2 regions of the Streptococcus koreensis genome follow, and region 1 is predicted to be linked to the other one. Evidence: predicted binding sites of a transcription regulator. Region 1 holds the regulator's gene; the other holds the start of a gene.
What was found. Region 1 encodes HrcA, which represses chaperone genes, less so after heat shock. Its sites were predicted from a motif close to TTAGCACTCNNNNNNNNNGAGTGCTAA; they were not measured.
Positions count from the first base shown of each region.

Region 2: a site for HrcA is predicted at 4,152-4,178, ahead of groES (co-chaperone GroES). Genes of this name have one in related genera too.

Region 1 covers NZ_CP032620.1:941,416-950,104, reverse strand. Annotated here, with positions in the region: gene dnaJ (molecular chaperone DnaJ) at 1-613, opposite strand, end outside; gene D7D50_RS04900 (DJ-1/PfpI family protein) at 881-1,513, opposite strand; gene dnaK (molecular chaperone DnaK) at 1,625-3,448, opposite strand; gene grpE (nucleotide exchange factor GrpE) at 3,691-4,233, opposite strand; gene hrcA (heat-inducible transcriptional repressor HrcA) at 4,240-5,274, opposite strand; gene D7D50_RS04880 (M15 family metallopeptidase) at 5,441-6,214, opposite strand; gene D7D50_RS04875 (histidine phosphatase family protein) at 6,207-6,905, opposite strand; gene D7D50_RS04870 (histidine phosphatase family protein) at 6,947-7,663, opposite strand; gene D7D50_RS04865 (PFL family protein) at 7,797-8,689, opposite strand, start outside.
Region 2 covers NZ_CP032620.1:356,302-364,990, forward strand. Annotated here, with positions in the region: gene D7D50_RS01885 (ABC transporter permease) at 1-1,184, opposite strand, end outside; gene groL (chaperonin GroEL) at 2,199-3,821, opposite strand; gene groES (co-chaperone GroES) at 3,845-4,129, opposite strand; gene D7D50_RS01900 (DUF202 domain-containing protein) at 4,257-4,550, opposite strand; gene D7D50_RS01905 (PTS system mannose/fructose/sorbose family transporter subunit IID) at 4,653-5,507, opposite strand; gene D7D50_RS01910 (PTS mannose/fructose/sorbose/N-acetylgalactosamine transporter subunit IIC) at 5,491-6,333, opposite strand; gene D7D50_RS01915 (PTS sugar transporter subunit IIB) at 6,398-6,892, opposite strand; gene D7D50_RS01920 (PTS sugar transporter subunit IIA) at 6,910-7,350, opposite strand; gene D7D50_RS01925 (ABC transporter substrate-binding protein) at 7,485-8,689, opposite strand, start outside.

The sequences.
Region 1 (8,689 bases):
CCTTAACTTCCTTTCCTCGACCATGGCAGACATCACAGGTGACTTGGCGACGCATCATCCCAAGTGGGGTTTGCGTATCCACATTGATGACACCCGAACCATGACAGCGTCCACAAGTTACTGGACTTGTTCCTGGCTTAGCACCAGTTCCATCACATGTCCGACAGCTAGCTTCCCGATGGTACTTCACTTCCTTCTCAGTTCCAAAGATGGCTTCTTCAAACTTGAGATTTACGCGGTACTGAAGATCATCTCCCTGACGTGGAGCATTGGGATTGCGACTTCCACCTCCACCAAAGAAGCTTGAGAAAATGTCCTCAAAGCCACCAAAGCCAGCGCCATCAAAACCACCGAAACCACCAGCTCCGCCACCGAAACCGCCAAAACCACCGTTGGCTCCTGCAGCACCGTATTGGTCATAAGCCGCCCGCTTTTGTTCGTCACTTAAAGTCTCATAAGCTTCTTGAACTTCCTTGTACTTTTCCTCAGCGCCAGGCTCCTTGTTGATATCTGGGTGATATTTCTTAGATAATTTCCGATAGGCTTTCTTGATCTCATCTTGAGATGCATTTTTCGAAACGCCCAAACGGTCGTAAAATTCAGTATTGTTCATGCAAGATACTAAGAGCGAACAGAAAGCGACTGAAATTTAGGAAACCGACAAGAAATCCTGATTTCTTAGGAGGTTTATCTAATTTCCAAGCTTTCCGCTCGAGTTCAATTTCTCGAACACTCTTTATCCTTTCTATTGATATTGTGAATCAAACCACGATTTAGGTCGGGTTCAATTCTTTTCTTTTACATTGAGTAAGAAACTTCAGAGCTCAGCTACAATTTACCAAACACTCCTTGTTCCTTTCTATAATTTTCATGTAAATCTTTAGAGAGTGTTTTCTATACTCTGCTTCACTTGATCAAACTCTTCATCCGATAGAGTAAACATCAAATCCTCTTCAGCATACTCGTTCTGTTCTTTAAAATAGTTGTCCGTATTCTCTGCCAACCCTAGACTTAGAATCACTTTCCTTGCAAACTCTTGATGTGCAAAACCGATAGCCGTAATGATTTGTTTATCTTGGACAATAACTTTCGGTTGGAAATTCTCACGTGGAAGAAATTTAAAATAGTCAAAGAAGTTTTGCCAAATTCCACCTGTAAATTTCGTTTCGTTCAACAAGCCTGCTTTCGCCAATAAAAGGGGCGCTGAAGAAATGGCTGCAATTAGGATATCTTGCCCATCAAGACTTCTCAAAAACGAGATCAATTTCTCATCTTGTAGAGCAGGACCTATATTTACCATTCCTGGCAAAATCACACAAGAATAATCTTCTATACGGATTTGATCCAATGTTTTCGTCGGTTGACAGGGCAAACCATCCTCAGAGACAACTATTGAATTCTCAGAAGCTACATAATCAATCGTGATATCAAAAGACAGAGCTAAAGTACTCGTTAAAGTGGTTATCTCATAAAGAGAAAAATTAGGATAAATAATACAAAGTACTTTTTTCATACGCAACATCCTCTATTTTACCGAAAAACAGAGGCTGGGTTGCAACCTCTGGATTTCTTCTTATACTCGCCTGATTTTCAAGCTCGGGATAAAATAGTCCACTGGACTATTTTATTTCTCAGTAAACTCTCCGTCTACGACGTCATCGCCTGCATTTCCTGTTGCTTGTGCGCCTTCTGCTCCTGCTTGAGCTTGTTGGGCTGCTGCAGCTTGTTCGTAGAGTTTCACAGCAAGTCCTTGAGCTTTTTCGTTCAACGCTTCAAGTTTTGCTTTCATTTCGTCCAAGTTGTTGTCTTCTTGGGCTTTCTTAAGCTCATCAAGGGCAACTTGGGCAGCATCACGTTCTGCATCGAAGCCTTTACCTTCAGTTTCCTTGATTGTCTTTTCAGTCGCAAAGATTGCTTGGTCTACTTCGTTACGAAGATCTACTTCTTCTTTACGTTTCTTATCTGCTTCAGCGTTTGCTTCTGCATCTTTCATCATGCGGTCAATTTCTTCGTCTGTCAAACCTGAATTTGATTGGATAACAATGGTTTGTTCTTTTTGAGTTCCAAGATCTTTCGCCTTAACAGATACGATACCGTTCTTATCGATGTCAAATGTTACTTCGATTTGTGGGATACCACGAGGTGCAGCTGGGATGTCAGTCAATTGGAAACGTCCAAGAGTCTTGTTATCTGCTGCCATAGGGCGTTCACCTTGAAGAACGTGGATATCAACGGCTGGTTGGTTGTCTGCTGCAGTTGAGAAGACTTGTGATTTAGATGTTGGAATTGTTGTATTTCGCTCGATGAGTTTTGTGAAGACACCACCCATTGTTTCGATACCAAGTGACAATGGTGTTACGTCAAGAAGGACAACGTCTTTGACATCACCAGTGATCACACCACCTTGGATAGCCGCACCCATAGCAACCACTTCATCAGGGTTTACTGATTTGTTTGGTTCTTTACCAGTTTCAGCCTTAACAGCTTCAACAACGGCAGGGATACGAGTTGAACCACCGACAAGGATTACTTCGTCGATTTCTGACAAGCTCAAACCTGCATCTGAAAGGGCTTGGCGAACTGGAACTTTTGTACGTTCTACAAGGTCACGAGTCAAATCATCAAATTTCGCACGAGTCAAAGTCATTTCCAAGTGAAGAGGTCCAGCCTCACCAGCAGTGATGAATGGCAAGCTGATTTGAGTTGAAGTCACACCAGAAAGGTCTTTCTTAGCTTTTTCAGCTGCGTCTTTCAAACGTTGAAGAGCCATCTTGTCTGTTGACAAGTCAATGCCGTTTTCTTTCTTGAATTCTGCAACCATGTGGTCGATGATTTTTTGGTCAAAGTCGTCACCACCGAGTTTGTTGTCTCCTGCAGTTGCCAATACATCAAAGACACCATCACCGAGTTCAAGGATAGATACGTCGAAGGTACCACCACCAAGGTCGAATACCAAGATTTTTTCTTCTTTGTCAGTCTTATCCAAGCCGTAAGCAAGAGCTGCTGCAGTTGGTTCATTGACGATACGTTCTACTTCAAGACCAGCAATTTTACCAGCGTCTTTAGTTGCTTGACGTTGAGCATCGTTAAAGTAAGCTGGAACTGTGATAACAGCCTTGGTTACTTTTTCACCAAGGTATTCTTCAGCGTAGCCTTTCAAGTATTGAAGGATCATAGCTGAGATTTCTTGTGGAGTGTATTCTTTTCCGTTAGCAGAAACTTTTTCAGAAGTACCCATCTTAGATTTGATAGAGATAACTGTATCTGGGTTTGTGACTGCTTGACGTTTTGCAGCGTCACCAACGATGATTTCACCGTTTTTGAATGAAACTACAGATGGAGTTGTGCGGTTTCCTTCTGGGTTTGCGATAATTTTGCTTTCAGTTCCTTCAAGAACTGCAACTGCTGAGTTTGTTGTACCTAAGTCAATACCGATAATTTTAGACATGTGTTTTTCTCCTTAAATTTTATCTTCTTTTTTTCTTTTTGATACTCTTCTTAAGTGGCGACGCCGTCAGAGCTTGACTTCGTCAATCTCTTTGACTAAACTTTGAGCCTAAAGACTCAAAGTTTGCGAAAATAGCGCCACGGCGAAGAGTATCGCCTTTGGTTCGCTTCGCTCACTATTGGTAAAGCTGAACCATTATTTATCTTTCTTTCATAGTTTATTGTCATTTCGGACAAGATAGCCTAGTTGTAGACAACCACCATGGCTGGGCGTAGGATCCGGTCATGGAGTTTGTAGCCTTTTTGGAAGACTTGTGCGATGGTATCAGCCGGATGCTCATCATCCGCTGGAACTGTTTGAATGGCCATGTGGTAGTTATGGTCAAATTCTCCGTCCGCTGCGATTTCTTCGATTCCTTCTTCTTTCAGAGCATGAATCAAGCTTTCTTGCACCATTTCCAAGCCTTTCTTCACATCATCTGTCAACCCTTCTACAGCAAGGGCACGTTCAAGGTTATCAAGTGATGGCAAGATTGCTTTTGCCAAATCTTGGCTACGATAGCGTTGCAAGAGCTGGCGTTCTTCATTGGCACGACGTTGAATATTTTGCATTTCTGCGTGGGCACGAAGGTATTTGTTTTCAAATTCTTCGGCACGCGCTTGTGCTTCTTCTAATTCAGAAGGTTGGTTGGTTTCCTCTACAACTTCTTCAGTTGTCTCGACAACTTCCTCTTCTTTCACGTCTTCTTTTTTGATTTCTTCTGTCAAGGCATACACCCCTTTCATTTGGTCTTAATTTACTTCATAATGGTTGCTGTTGAGGTAACGGTAGTAGTCCGTTAACTTCATGACCAGCACTCGGCCGATAACATTGACGAGGCTAATCACACGCCTGTAATCCATCTCTACGGGACCAATCACATGCATGAGGGCCATCCCACGATAAGGAACCAGGAATTTGTGACTAATCACGGTCACATTTTTCAAGGCCTTCTCTTGGGATTCAGCAACCAGGATCTGGGTCATTTGGTCCTCCGCCATCCCCCCTCGCAACTCAAGAGCTACGTGTTGAGGGTTATCTAAGAACTGATAAGTCTGAAGATCGGCGTAGGTTAAGGATGAAACCTTTCCTTCTACAAAGACCAGTTCTTGAAACAATTGCGAGAAGACGTAATCAAACAGATCCAATACATTGTCTGTCGTCTTAAAATAGCGCTGTACAATCTGTGGAATCTCCGTCCGCAAGCGGTAGTGGATATCCAAAACTGTATTTCCAATGAAACGTTCTTGAACCAACTGATGGAAGATTTCCAAGTCACTGGTTAAGAAATTCTTTGGAATCGCAAACTGGACGGTAACAGGCTTTGATTCATCCAAGGTCAGAACCGCTAAGGCATCGTGGTTGGATAATGGAACAATCTCAAAACCAGTCAAGCGCTGTCGTGTCGGTTCAACATCCTGAATGACTGCGGTGTAGCCCGTCATCTGGGCCAGCAACTTAGCCGTAGCATCCAAAATATCATCTAACTTAAAGGCCTCAAAATCAAAGGCTTTCACCACCTGGTAGACATCTTGTTCATCAATCAGCTCTAGGTCAAGTGAGTTCTGAACAAAATATTGAAAACCAGCTCGGCTAGGCATTCGGCCACTCGAAGTATGGGCTTTTTCTAATAAGCCTTTCTTTTCGAGGGCAGCCATGTCGTTTCGGATAGTGGCACTACTAGATTGAATGACATCTTGCAGTGCTTTTGAACCGACTGGTTCGTGGGTCTTGGTAAAGATATCAACGACAAGATTTAGAATCTCATTTTGACGTTCTGTAACCATGACCTCACCTCTCTTTCGTATTTAGCACTCTAAACACTCAAGTGCTAAACCATGATTCTATTATACACCCTCTCAAGAGAAAGTCAAGAGAAAAATCCAAAAAATTAGCACTCTTTTTCAAAGAGTGCTAAAAATCATTCTTAAGACCGATACTTGTCTAAAAAGCCTATAAACCTGCTTCTTTCAATTTTTGAATATATTCTTCTAAAACCAGCTGATGCTTGACCATATACTGGGCATTTTCTACACCAACGTAGCGAAAATGCCAGTTTTCATAGTCCACACCTGTAATCGCATTTTTCCCTTCTGGATAGCGGAGAACAAAACCATACTGGGGAGCCAAAGCAATAATCTGCTGGGCTACCTCTTCAGACTGTCCATTTGGAGCACTCATATCAATCGCAAGACCCGTCTGGTGCTCACTAGCACCTGGAACCTGTACTTGAGCTTGTGCTTGACCTTCTGCCTCCTCATGAGAAAGACCCGTAGCTTCTAACTGCGCTACCCGCTCATTATAGAGTTCTGTTTGCTCCTCCACACTTCGATAACCCGAAATCAAGGATTCTTCAGGCGCGACAGCTCTCGCCGCTGCTAGAAACTGTTTCGTTTGTTCTGCAATCCGACTATCCACCTTGATTTCTTCAACATCAACTAACTGAGGGTTCAGCTCGGCTAACTTGTTGTCCCGATTGACCAGGACTAGGTTCCAATCCTTGCTAGAAGCTTGGGGAAGGTCTGTTTTAGGTTTTTCTTCCTTTTTTTCAACTTTTTTTGGAGTGGTTGTTTCTACTTTTTTATCTTCAACAGAGCTCATATGAAGCCATTGAGGTTTCAAATAGAAAATACCCACTCCTGCTCCGATCAGACAGAGACCTAAACAACAGAGCACGATCCAGCTAACTTTCTTTTCTCTTTTCTTGGCAAGTTTGTATTTAGTCATGATCTTCCTCTAACAATTTTGCTCCAACCTGTCGGTATGACATATCTCCAACTGCTTCTAGTTTAAGTTGGCCATCCTCATACTCAATAACAGTCACACTACCATTGTCCAAGACCAATTCTTTAAAAGCTTTTGGATCAATCAGGTAAATCAAGGTGCTGATGGTCATCCCATGACTGACCACGATAGCATTGCCACCACCTTGAGACTCAACATCCTTGGCAATTGCCGTAAAACCTTCCAAAATTCGATCGCGAAGAGTTTCCCAAGACTCTGCCCAGCCTGCTGTATCCACTTCGACAATTCCTTCAGCCAACTCCATCAAGCTCAAATGATGGAAATCATCGACCCGAAAGACACGTGGCAGAACCCCCATAAAGAGTTCTCCATCGTAGGCGCCATCAAAGCTTCCAAAACACCATTCGCGAATACGCTTATCATAGCGATAAGGAATTTTACCTGTTAACCCTAATTCTTCTAGCACAATCCCCATGGTTTGAATGGTTCGACCAGAGTCACTGGACACAGCTTGTTGGAACTGGATTCCTGCTTGACGCAGACCAATCCCTAATTCATGAATCCCTCGTTCGCCAGCTTCCGTCAAGGGACTATCGGACCACCCTTGGGCGCGACCGATCGTATTAAACATGGTTTTTCCGTGACGGGCAATATACAATTTTGTCTTTGCCATTTCTATCCTCCTGCAATTGTTTTCTTCTTATATAAGATATCTTATTTTTTCACATCAATTTCTTCTGAATGGGCCTCTAACCAGTTAGCACCTAGCTTGCGATAAGATTCATCTCCGATGGTCTGGATCGAGAAGTGTCCATTTTCATATTCTACCAGGGTAACACTGCCATTTTCAACCCTTGGATCTAGCACAATCTCTGGATTTAAAATGCACACAAAGGAACCGATCGTCATGCTATGACTGACAACAAGAACATTTCCACCACCCTTAGCTTCAACTTCTTTCGCAATCTCTTCAAAACCATCTACAATCCGTTTTTTCAACACATCCCATGGTTCAGCCCAACCGGCTGTATCCACTTGGTAGATCCCATTCGCTAACTCTTCTAGTGTTAACTTCTTGTAGTCTTCTATATTCAGAACACGGGGAACGACTCCACGGAACAGCTCTCCTCCATAGGCACCATCAAAACTTCCAAAACACCATTCCCGGATCTTTTTGTTGAAAGTATAAGGAATCTGATCTGTGAGTCCAAGCTCGTCTAAAACAATCCCCATAGTTTGAATGGCGCGACCTGAATCACTGGAAACAGCACGGACAAAGTCCAAACCAGATTCTCTCAACCCAACCCCCAATTCACGGATACCTTCTTCTCCTTGAGTAGTTAAAGGCGTATCCGACCAACCTTGAGCACGACCTATCGTATTAAACATGGTTTTTCCATGCCGAATAATAAATAATCTTGTTTTCGCCATGTGATCTCCTTTTACGTTCTTCTATTATATCATTTTTTATAAGGAAACTGGCAGAGATGACCTCTAGATTCACTTTCACTAGCTTGGTCAATAGTAAAAGCCCTGAGCAATCATTATGCTCCAGGGCCATTTTTTAATTTTTAAAACTATGAACTGGGGCTGGAATTTGACCACCACGGGCAATAAAGTCAGCTGACGAAGCTTTGTTAACTTTCATAACGGGGGCAGATCCAAGAAGTCCTCCAAGTTCTAACATATCGCCTTCTTTTCCATAAGGAATAATCCGAACTGCTGTGGTCTTTTGGTTGATCACTCCGATAGCCGCTTCATCGGCAATCATAGCTGCAATGGTCGTATCCGGAGTATCAGCTGGGATGGCAATCATATCCAGACCGACTGAACAGATGGCAGTCATGGCTTCCAATTTTTCCAGGTTGATATGACCCGATTGGACCGCTGCAATCATCCCCTCATCTTCTGAGACTGGAATGAAGGCACCTGACAAACCACCAACTTGGTTACAAGCCATGATGCCGCCTTTTTTCACTTGGTCATTGAGCAGAGCCAGCGCTGCGGTTGTCCCGTGGGTTCCTACTACTTCAAGCCCCATAGCTTCGAGGACACGGGCAACCGAATCCCCAACAGCTGGCGTTGGCGCGAGAGACAAGTCTACAATCCCAAACTCCACACCGAGACGTTCACTAGCCATTTGACCAACCAATTGCCCAACACGAGTAATCTTGAAAGCAGTCTTCTTAACGGTTTCAGCCAATACATCAAAGCTTGCACCTGGAACTTTTTCAATCGCCCGTTGGACAACACCAGGACCAGAAACCCCAACGTTGATGACAACATCCGCTTCACCGACACCGTGGAAAGCCCCTGCCATAAAAGGATTATCTTCTACTGCATTAGCAAAGACCACCAGTTTCCCTGGCCCCATCGGATCTGCTTGGGAAGCTTCTTTAATGATACGGCCCATGTCTCGGACAGCTGTCATATTGATCCCTGTCTTAGTGGAACCAA
Region 2 (8,689 bases), 590 kb from region 1:
AAGCCCAAGAGGCTAGCATAGGCGATCCCTAAGGAAAGGCCTTGAGGGATCTGATGAAGTAGGTCTAGGGTCTGCTGTTGCCCCGTCTCTCCGACAAATTGTTCTAAGAAACGATGGCTAACCATCCGCCCGATGAGAAAGGCCGGAATCACTGCTAGTAGGGATACCAGCACCACTTCCAAGAGGAACTGTCCAAAGATTCGTCCCTTGCTCTTCCCAATGGATAAGAGCACCCCGATTTCATGGATCCGCTCCCGTGTCCAGAGACTCAGTAAGAGCGATAGGGCACCTGCTCCCGTTACTAGGAGGACGATCATCATGATCCGTACCAGGCCTTCTAGGGTCTGAGAGGACTCCTTCATCTGGTCAAAGGCCTTGCGGTCTTCGACCAAGCGGAGAGACTGCCAATCCAGATCCAAGCTTTTGACTTGCTTTAATAGGGCATCGATTTTCTCAGGATCTTTGACCCCAAAGGTAACCTGGGTCACTTCTTGCTGACTGAGACCTAAGAGCTTGGTCGCATCCTCATAAGAGAGGTAGACCTGGTTTTCACTCAAATCAGAGGTCATTCCTGTGAATTTTTCCTGTTTCTTACCTGAAAAGATCCCAACGATTTCAAAGGTTTGCTCCTTGGCAGGAGTCTCTCCCATCTGAAAACTGGATAAGGTCAAGCGATCTCCGACCTTAAGCTTGTTCTTCTTAGCCAACTCTTCGTGGATCAAGATCTGCCCTCTCGCCTTATCGGATAAGTGCTTGCCTTGCACCAATTGGAAACTGCCACTTCGGAAATCCAGATGCTGATCTGTCTTCTGGGTGAAAACAGCGCCCAGAGCTTGCTTGGCTTCCTGTCCCAGATCATCCCGCTCTACCGACTGCTGTCCCGTCACCGCTTCTTTACCAAGAATGCGAACGGGACTTTCATATTGAGGAACCATGGATCCCACCCCGTCCAGTTGCCGCACCTTTTCAGCTTCCTTCAGAGCAAAGGGCTTATCCCCTTGTTTACTGGTCAGAGCAAAACTGGTCCCCGCCGACTGTTTGATGTGGTCCTCCAGTTTTCCTCCCACTTGCATCAGTGAAAAACAGAAATACAAGCAAGAGAGGATCAAGAGGAGAATCAGAAAGAGGACCAGATTCCTCGTTCTTTTTCGAGAAATATAGGCGATTGCCTGTTGTAAGAGCATGATCTTACCCTCCATTTCAAGGTCCACAGCGATACAGTGTGGACGCTTTCATCATTTGTTGCTTTCATTATAGAGGAGAAATGTGAAATGTTTATGAAATACAAAAAAACTCCCCCAGAAAAATCTGGAGGAGCTTTTAGCAAGGGAGTATGAAACATTTTTAATATGAAAAAGGTCGATAAAAATTAAGGATCAAAAAGTTTCAATTTATTCGATCAAGTTTTTGTCTTTAGACATGTATGTGGGAAGTTTTCCTCCCTTGCTCTGATGTAGAACTTTTCTACTTAATATAGTTTAACCTATCTTTGTTACAAAATAAAGGAATTTGTATTGCATTTTTGTTCCAAATATAAAACGGATGGATCACTAAAAAAGAAGATTTCTATAGATGTTTGTTCAATTGAAAAGAACGCACTGATATCACTACATTTAAAGAAAATCGACAATTCAATCACACTTTGTTTTTTTTCATCCAATCGCAGTTTTTTAACCTAGTCGTTAAAGCTTAATTTGCAGAAAAATAAATTTCAATAATTGCACTTCACAAGCAATTGCAATATATATATAAATGTATTCTGCCTGACCCAAATGAATAGAGGCGAAGCCTCAATCAAACACACAAGTTACGACAGAAAATAAAGAAGGCCGATAATGCCTTCTTTGTTTTCTTAGTAAGATGCTTAGGCAAGGCACCATGGTGCTTGCCATAAACTACAAAGCAACCTAATAAATTGAGCACGGGGTTACGACGTGAAAAGGGAGCGAGACAGAACGAATATTTTTAACATTCGTTCGTTGTCTCGCCCCTGCAAGGCTGATTAGGGCTCTCCCGAGCTTGGAAAAGCGAAGGGAGAGTCCAATCAGCTACTGCGTCAGACAGTTCATCCTATGATTGGTCGAAAATTGAAAAGATTCTACTAACTCCCTTTAAGCTAGTAAGACGTTTAGGTAGGCCGCAACATAGCGGCTACCGTCCAATGATTTGGTGCCTTAGCACCAATCATTGGTAACGTGTTACATCATCCCACCCATCATGCTTGGATCCATAGCCGGTGCTGCTGGAGCTGGTTCTGGTTTGTTGGCTACCACTGCTTCGGTCGTCAAGATAAGACTTGCTACGGAAGCCGCATTTTGAAGGGCTGAACGGCTCACCTTCACTGGGTCGATAATTCCTGCTTCAATCATGTTGACCCATTCACCTGTTGCAGCATTGAATCCAGTTCCGACTTCTGCATGTTTCAAGCGATCAATGACAATTGATCCTTCATAGCCTGCATTGTGGGCAATTTGGCGTACAGGTTCTTCCAAGGCGCGAAGCACGATGTTGCGTCCTGTCGCTTCATCCCCTTCCAATTCAAGGGTTTCAACTGCAGAAATAACGTTGGCAAGGGCCGTACCACCACCGGCAACAATTCCTTCTTCAACCGCTGCGCGGGTCGCATTGAGGGCATCTTCGATACGGAGTTTCATTTCCTTCAATTCTGTTTCGGTTGCAGCTCCGACCTTGATCACTGCAACACCACCAGACAATTTAGCCAAGCGTTCTTGCAATTTTTCACGGTCAAATTCTGAAGTGGTTGTTTCAATTTGTGATTTAATCACGGCGACACGGTTGGCAATAGCTTCAGGATTTCCTGCACCTTCTACAATGACTGTACTATCTTTGTCCACTGTCACTTTACTTGCTTGACCGAGGGCCTCGATGGTCGCATCTTTCAACTCAAGACCGAGATCTTCTGTGATAACAGTACCACCTGTCAAGATCGCGATGTCTTCTAGCATAGCTTTGCGACGGTCTCCAAATCCAGGAGCCTTAACAGCTACGACATTGAAGGTTCCACGAATCTTGTTCAAGACAAGCGTTGGGAGGGCTTCTCCATCTACATCATCCGCAATGATCAAGAGCGGACGGTTGCTTTGAAGGATACTTTCAAGCAATGGCAGGATTTCCTGGATGTTTGACACCTTCTTGTCGGTGATCAGGATATAAGGATTTTCAAGGTCTGCCACCATTTTTTCATTATCAGTGACCATGTATTGAGAGAGGTAACCACGGTCAAACTGCATTCCTTCAACGACTTCTAGCTCTGTTTCCATACCACGAGATTCTTCAATCGTGATTACCCCGTCGTTACCCACTTTTTCCATGGCTTCTGAGATGTATTCACCGACTTTTTCAGAGCGAGAAGAGACAGCTGCAACCTGAGCGATGGCTTCTTTATTAGCAACTGGAATGGCATTGTTTTTCAAGGCTTCAACAGCAGTCGCAACTGCTGCTTCAATCCCACGACGGATACCGATTGGATTCGCACCCGCTGTAACGTTCTTGATCCCTTCACGGACGATGGCTTGGGTCAAGACAGTCGCAGTGGTTGTTCCGTCTCCAGCGATATCATTGGTCTTCGAAGCAACTTCTGATACCAATTTGGCACCCATATTTTCGAAATGGTCTTCTAATTCGATTTCTTTAGCGATGGTCACCCCATCATTGGTGATCAATGGTGACCCAAATGATTTTTCAAGCACCACATTGCGCCCTTTAGGTCCCAAGGTCACCTTAACGGTATCTGCTAGGATATCCACCCCACGGACCATGGCTGCACGAGCATCTGATGAAAATTTAATTTCTTTTGACATACATCTTTCTCCTTTCTGATTCTTTAAGCTTCAACAATGGCAAGAATACTTGCAGTCCCAACAATCGTGTACTTCTCATCGCCGTCTTTCACTTCAACGCCTGCATGATTTTCCACCAAGACCGTATCACCGACTTTGACACTTGGTGCTACCAACTCGCCACTGAGGGTCCGAACTCCCTCACCTACAGCGATAACTTCTGCTGTTTTGGTTTCAGCTTGACTTGCTCCTGCGATGACAAAGCCACCGACTGTTTGTTCTTTTTCTTCTACTTTCAAGACCACGCGGTCTCCTAATGGTTTTAACATGTCATTCCTCCGTTCTTGTATTTTAGCACTCTTCAATAACGAGTGCTAACTCATGTTTCTATTGTATCACTTGGTCAAAAATAGTCAAGAAAAAAACACCTCAATCTCTTCGAAGTGTTTTCGATTTCTAGCCAACCAATTTTAGTTTTTGTTGGTAAGCTTGGATGACTTTTTGTAAGTTGGCTCGACCATGATACATCCCATACCCCACTAGCAACATCCCTGCTATTCCAATCAGGGCGATCAAGCTACCTAAGATCAAAAATAAGAGGGAAGTCTTGTGAAAGAAATAAATCAGCAGTCCACCAATACTGGCCATGAGAAAGAGCACACTAAACCAGCGACCCAAGTTTTCCAACATATGGCGTTGGTAGCGAATTTCCGTCTCATACCCTTTTATTAATTCTTGTCTGGTGTGCATAGATGCCTCCTTCAATAAAAATTGAGAATGAAGTATTCGTAAAGGAGGTCACGTACTTCATTCTCAATGCTCCGGTTGCAATAAACTGTTTCCAGTTTTCTCTTAGTATTTGAGACCTGGATCAAAGATTCCAAGAGCTACCCCAGCTAAGGCGATGATGACTAAGAGAAGCATGACCTTGTTTGGTGAGACTTTCTTCTTCGCCATGAGCCACCAGCAAAGCGTGATAAAGGCAGCAGTCAAGAGACCTGGATAGACGCCATCAATCTTTTCTTGGATTTTAAGGAAGGCTTCTCCGTCAGCATTTTTGAATTCGAGGGCTGTTGTAACAGAGACCCAAGTCGCTGCTACGGCACCGATGACCATACCACCGACCACACTAATCGCTTTACGAAGGGCTTGTCCTTTTGGTCCTACAAGGAATTCAACAGCCTTGTCCCCTAAGTGATACCCTTTGAAGAAGGCGAAACGCATGCCTAAGTAGACCAAGAGGTTCCAAACGACGATATAGAAGAGAGCTCCTGCAATGTTTCCGCCTTTAGAAAGACCAAGGGCAATCCCGAGAAGTACAGGGATTAAGGTCCCAACAACCAAGGAGTCCCCAATCCCAGCGATTGGGCCCATCAAACCAGCACGCATCCCGTTGATGGTTTCGCCATCTACTGCTTCTCCATTGGCACGCGCTTCTTCCAAACCAGCTGTAATCCCTACAACCAGTGATCCTAGTTGGGGTTCGGTATTAAAGAAGGCTGTATAGGTTTGCATAGCTTCTTTTTGTTCTTCTTTAGAATCATACATTTCTTCCACGATTGGAAGCATAGAAGTCAAATACCCAAAGGTTTGCATGTGTTCTTGAGAGAAACAGGTCAAGTGACCATAATACCAATGATGGAATGCTTTGGTTAGCGTTTTCTTTGAAATTTTCTTTTTATCAGCCATCTTAGATATCCTCCTCATCATCGTCAAAGTCATTTACTCCAGCAGAGACGACTTTCATTGTTTTAATCACTTCAAGTTCATAGTAGATCACCGCAAAGATTAATGAAACTACCGCACTCGCTACCAAGTTCAAGCCAAGAGATTTTGCCAAAGTAAATCCAACAAAGAATGGAATGAAGTCTCTCACTTCTGTAACGATTTGCTTCAAGAGGATGGCAATACCGACACATGGAAGAAGGGCACCGACCGTAAAGAGGGCTTTCATCCAGTAACCATCCATCGGAAGGTATTGTTTCATCAAATCTACCATGTTTTCACCGAATTTGGTGATAATCATTGTTGGAAGGAAAGAGAAGAGGAAATGAGAGATCCAAGGGTAAACCCAGTCAACTGCGTAGAGTTTTTTGAAGTTTCCTTCTTCAACGGCTTTCCAACCGATGTGTTGCCAAAGCAAATTCATTGTCGCAGTACCGTAGAAAAGAACGGTACCGATAGTCCCAACGGCTGCACCGATTGGGGCTGCTGCTGCTGCAATTGCTGCCTCACCAGTAATATTGTTAGCATGAACAAATAAGATAGAAAGAGGAATTCCAATATAAGAAATAGCCCGCACATCGGCAGATACAGTTCCACCAGGAGTAACCAAGGCGATGTATACGACCTGAAGGGCAACCCCGACCATGATACCGGTTGTCACATCTCCAAGGATCAACCCTGAAATCAAACCTCCGACCAGGGGACGACCAAGTGTATAGTTCCCGATACTGGAACCACCCATACCAGGCATTGAAGACAAGCTGGCGAAAATACCAAGCAAGATTGCTTGAATCCATGAAATTGTCATAACAAACGCTCCTTTTGTTTGTAAATATAGTTTAGTGACGAAGAGCTAGAATGTGCTCCCCTTTCTAGAATCCGAATTTTGATTTAAAATCATCCCAGTAACCAATCGACACATCTGGTAACAACTGGAATTTTACCTTGTAACCAGCAGCCTGAATAGCTTCAATAGCTTCTGCTTCTTCCTGGGTGATGGATTGGTTGTTCCCCAATTTCACAGCACCCGGACGGTCATTTGCAGGACCGACAATGATTTCTTTGACATCCCCTGGAACAAATCCTTGGTCGACCAAAATTTCTTTCATATCGATGGGGTTCTTGGTAATCAAGAAATAGCGAGTTTCTGATTCCGTTACTTTTGCAGATTTTTCCTTGAAAGCTTCCTTGGTCCAAACAAAGGTTTTCTTATCTGAAGCCCCTTTATAGGCTTGGATCAAGACCTTATTGGAAGCTGCTGCGTCGTTGACGGCGATTAAGCCATCACAAGGCTTTTCTTTAGCCCATCGAGTTACTGTTTGACCGTGGATCATACGGTCATCAATGCGTACAAATGATACTACCATTTTCTAACCTCCCTAAATTAAATATCATCGTCTTCTTCATCATCACCCTCTACTGAAGCAAGGGCAAATTCTTGTAAGGCAGTGGAAGCTTCGGATAAAATCACTTGGACTAAGTCTGCCCCCTCCATCATGTCCTTCATCACAACTGCTGTCAGCGCCATGGTCAAGTTCATTCCACCTAAGATCAAGGCTCTAGACAGCTTTCCTTGCTCCTCTAGCACCGTTGCAGCTGTTGTCAAAGGACTTCCACCTACAATGTCCGCTAGAACTAAGACAGAGTCCTCATCTGCCAAAGGTGCTAGAGCCTGACGAAAATCATGAGCAAAATCATCTACCGATTTGCCTTCTTTCAGTCCGACCGCAATCACCTGATCTATCTTATCCCCAGCAAACATTGCCAGTGAACTTTTCAGACCTTCTGCCAGTCCACCATGACTGACTAATACCAGATACTTCATCCTTTCGCCTCCTTTATGATGACCTTATTGTATTGCTTTTGAAAGCGTTTTACTATTGTCATTTGTCACAAAGAAAAGTTGACATCTGTCAATAAAAAAATGACATCTGTCACTTGACAGATGCCTAGTTCTTCTTAACGAAACTTCTCACGAAGCATTTCCTCAATAATCTTTTGAATTTGAGGCAATTGATTATCAATATCTTTTGCTTTAAGGGCATTATGAATGAGATAGTCCAATCGATCCCAGATATCAGTTGGCAGGTTCCCAGGAGTGCTTAGGACAGCTTTTTTCATAATTCGGTCCAGGGTCCGATTCGTCAGGGAGTCGGACCCAAAGTCATCCGCTTTAAGGAGGTCACGACTTTCCGAACTATTGACCACCGAAGGGAGGACAGAGGTTCCCTGCGACTGCCGAAAGAGTTCCTGCTGGACCTGCTGGTCCTGGGTCAAAAATTCCATGAATTCCTTGGCCTCCTTGCTAGCACTAGCCCGAGAAGACAGAGCAAATAAGGACGTATCCACTAAGGTTGATGGAGTAGAACCAGAAGCCCCGGGCATAGGGATACAGGTCCAAGTGAAATTCGAATACTTGGCAACATGATAAGGATAAGGTTTATAAGTTCGATACTGGGCCAAGGTCATTGGATAGAAAGCGACCTTGCCTTCATCAAAATTTTTTGAAGTGACATTGAAGTTCCCATGAAGAGCTTCGAGTTTTTCAACAAAATAGAGCGAACGCTTCATTTCTTTACTCGTCAGACTAATGTTATCCTGGCGGAACAGCTGTCCCCCGTAGGCTGCCAAGGCCTCTCGCCAAGTATAATCTGTACTTCCAAACTGATCTAGCTCCCCATCTCCATCCGTATCCTTCGTCACTTTTTGACAAATAGCATAAAATTCCTCCAAGGTCCACCCCTCTTTCGGAATAGCAATCCCTTCCTTTTCCAATAAATCCTTATTGACACACATCAAAACAGGATTGCTCTCAAATGGGAGGGCATATTGACGATTCTTGTACTTGCCGGCTTCTAGAGCAACTGGATAAAAATGAGAAGGATCGACCTGTTTTTCCATCAAGGGGGTCAAATCTTCCACCGCCCCACGCGCCGCTAACACTGGCAACTCTGTACTGGATACCATATATAGATCTGGCTCCTGTCCATGGAGGATCTGATTGGCTAACCAGTTCGCATACTTATTCTTCGGAATCCCGCTTTCATAGACAATCTTTACCCCTGGATGCGTTTTTTCAAAACGAGCAATCGCTTGGTCCAAGACTTTTTCTTCTGTTTGGGTGGGTACATCCCAGCTAGATCCTGCGTAGACCCCCAAACGGA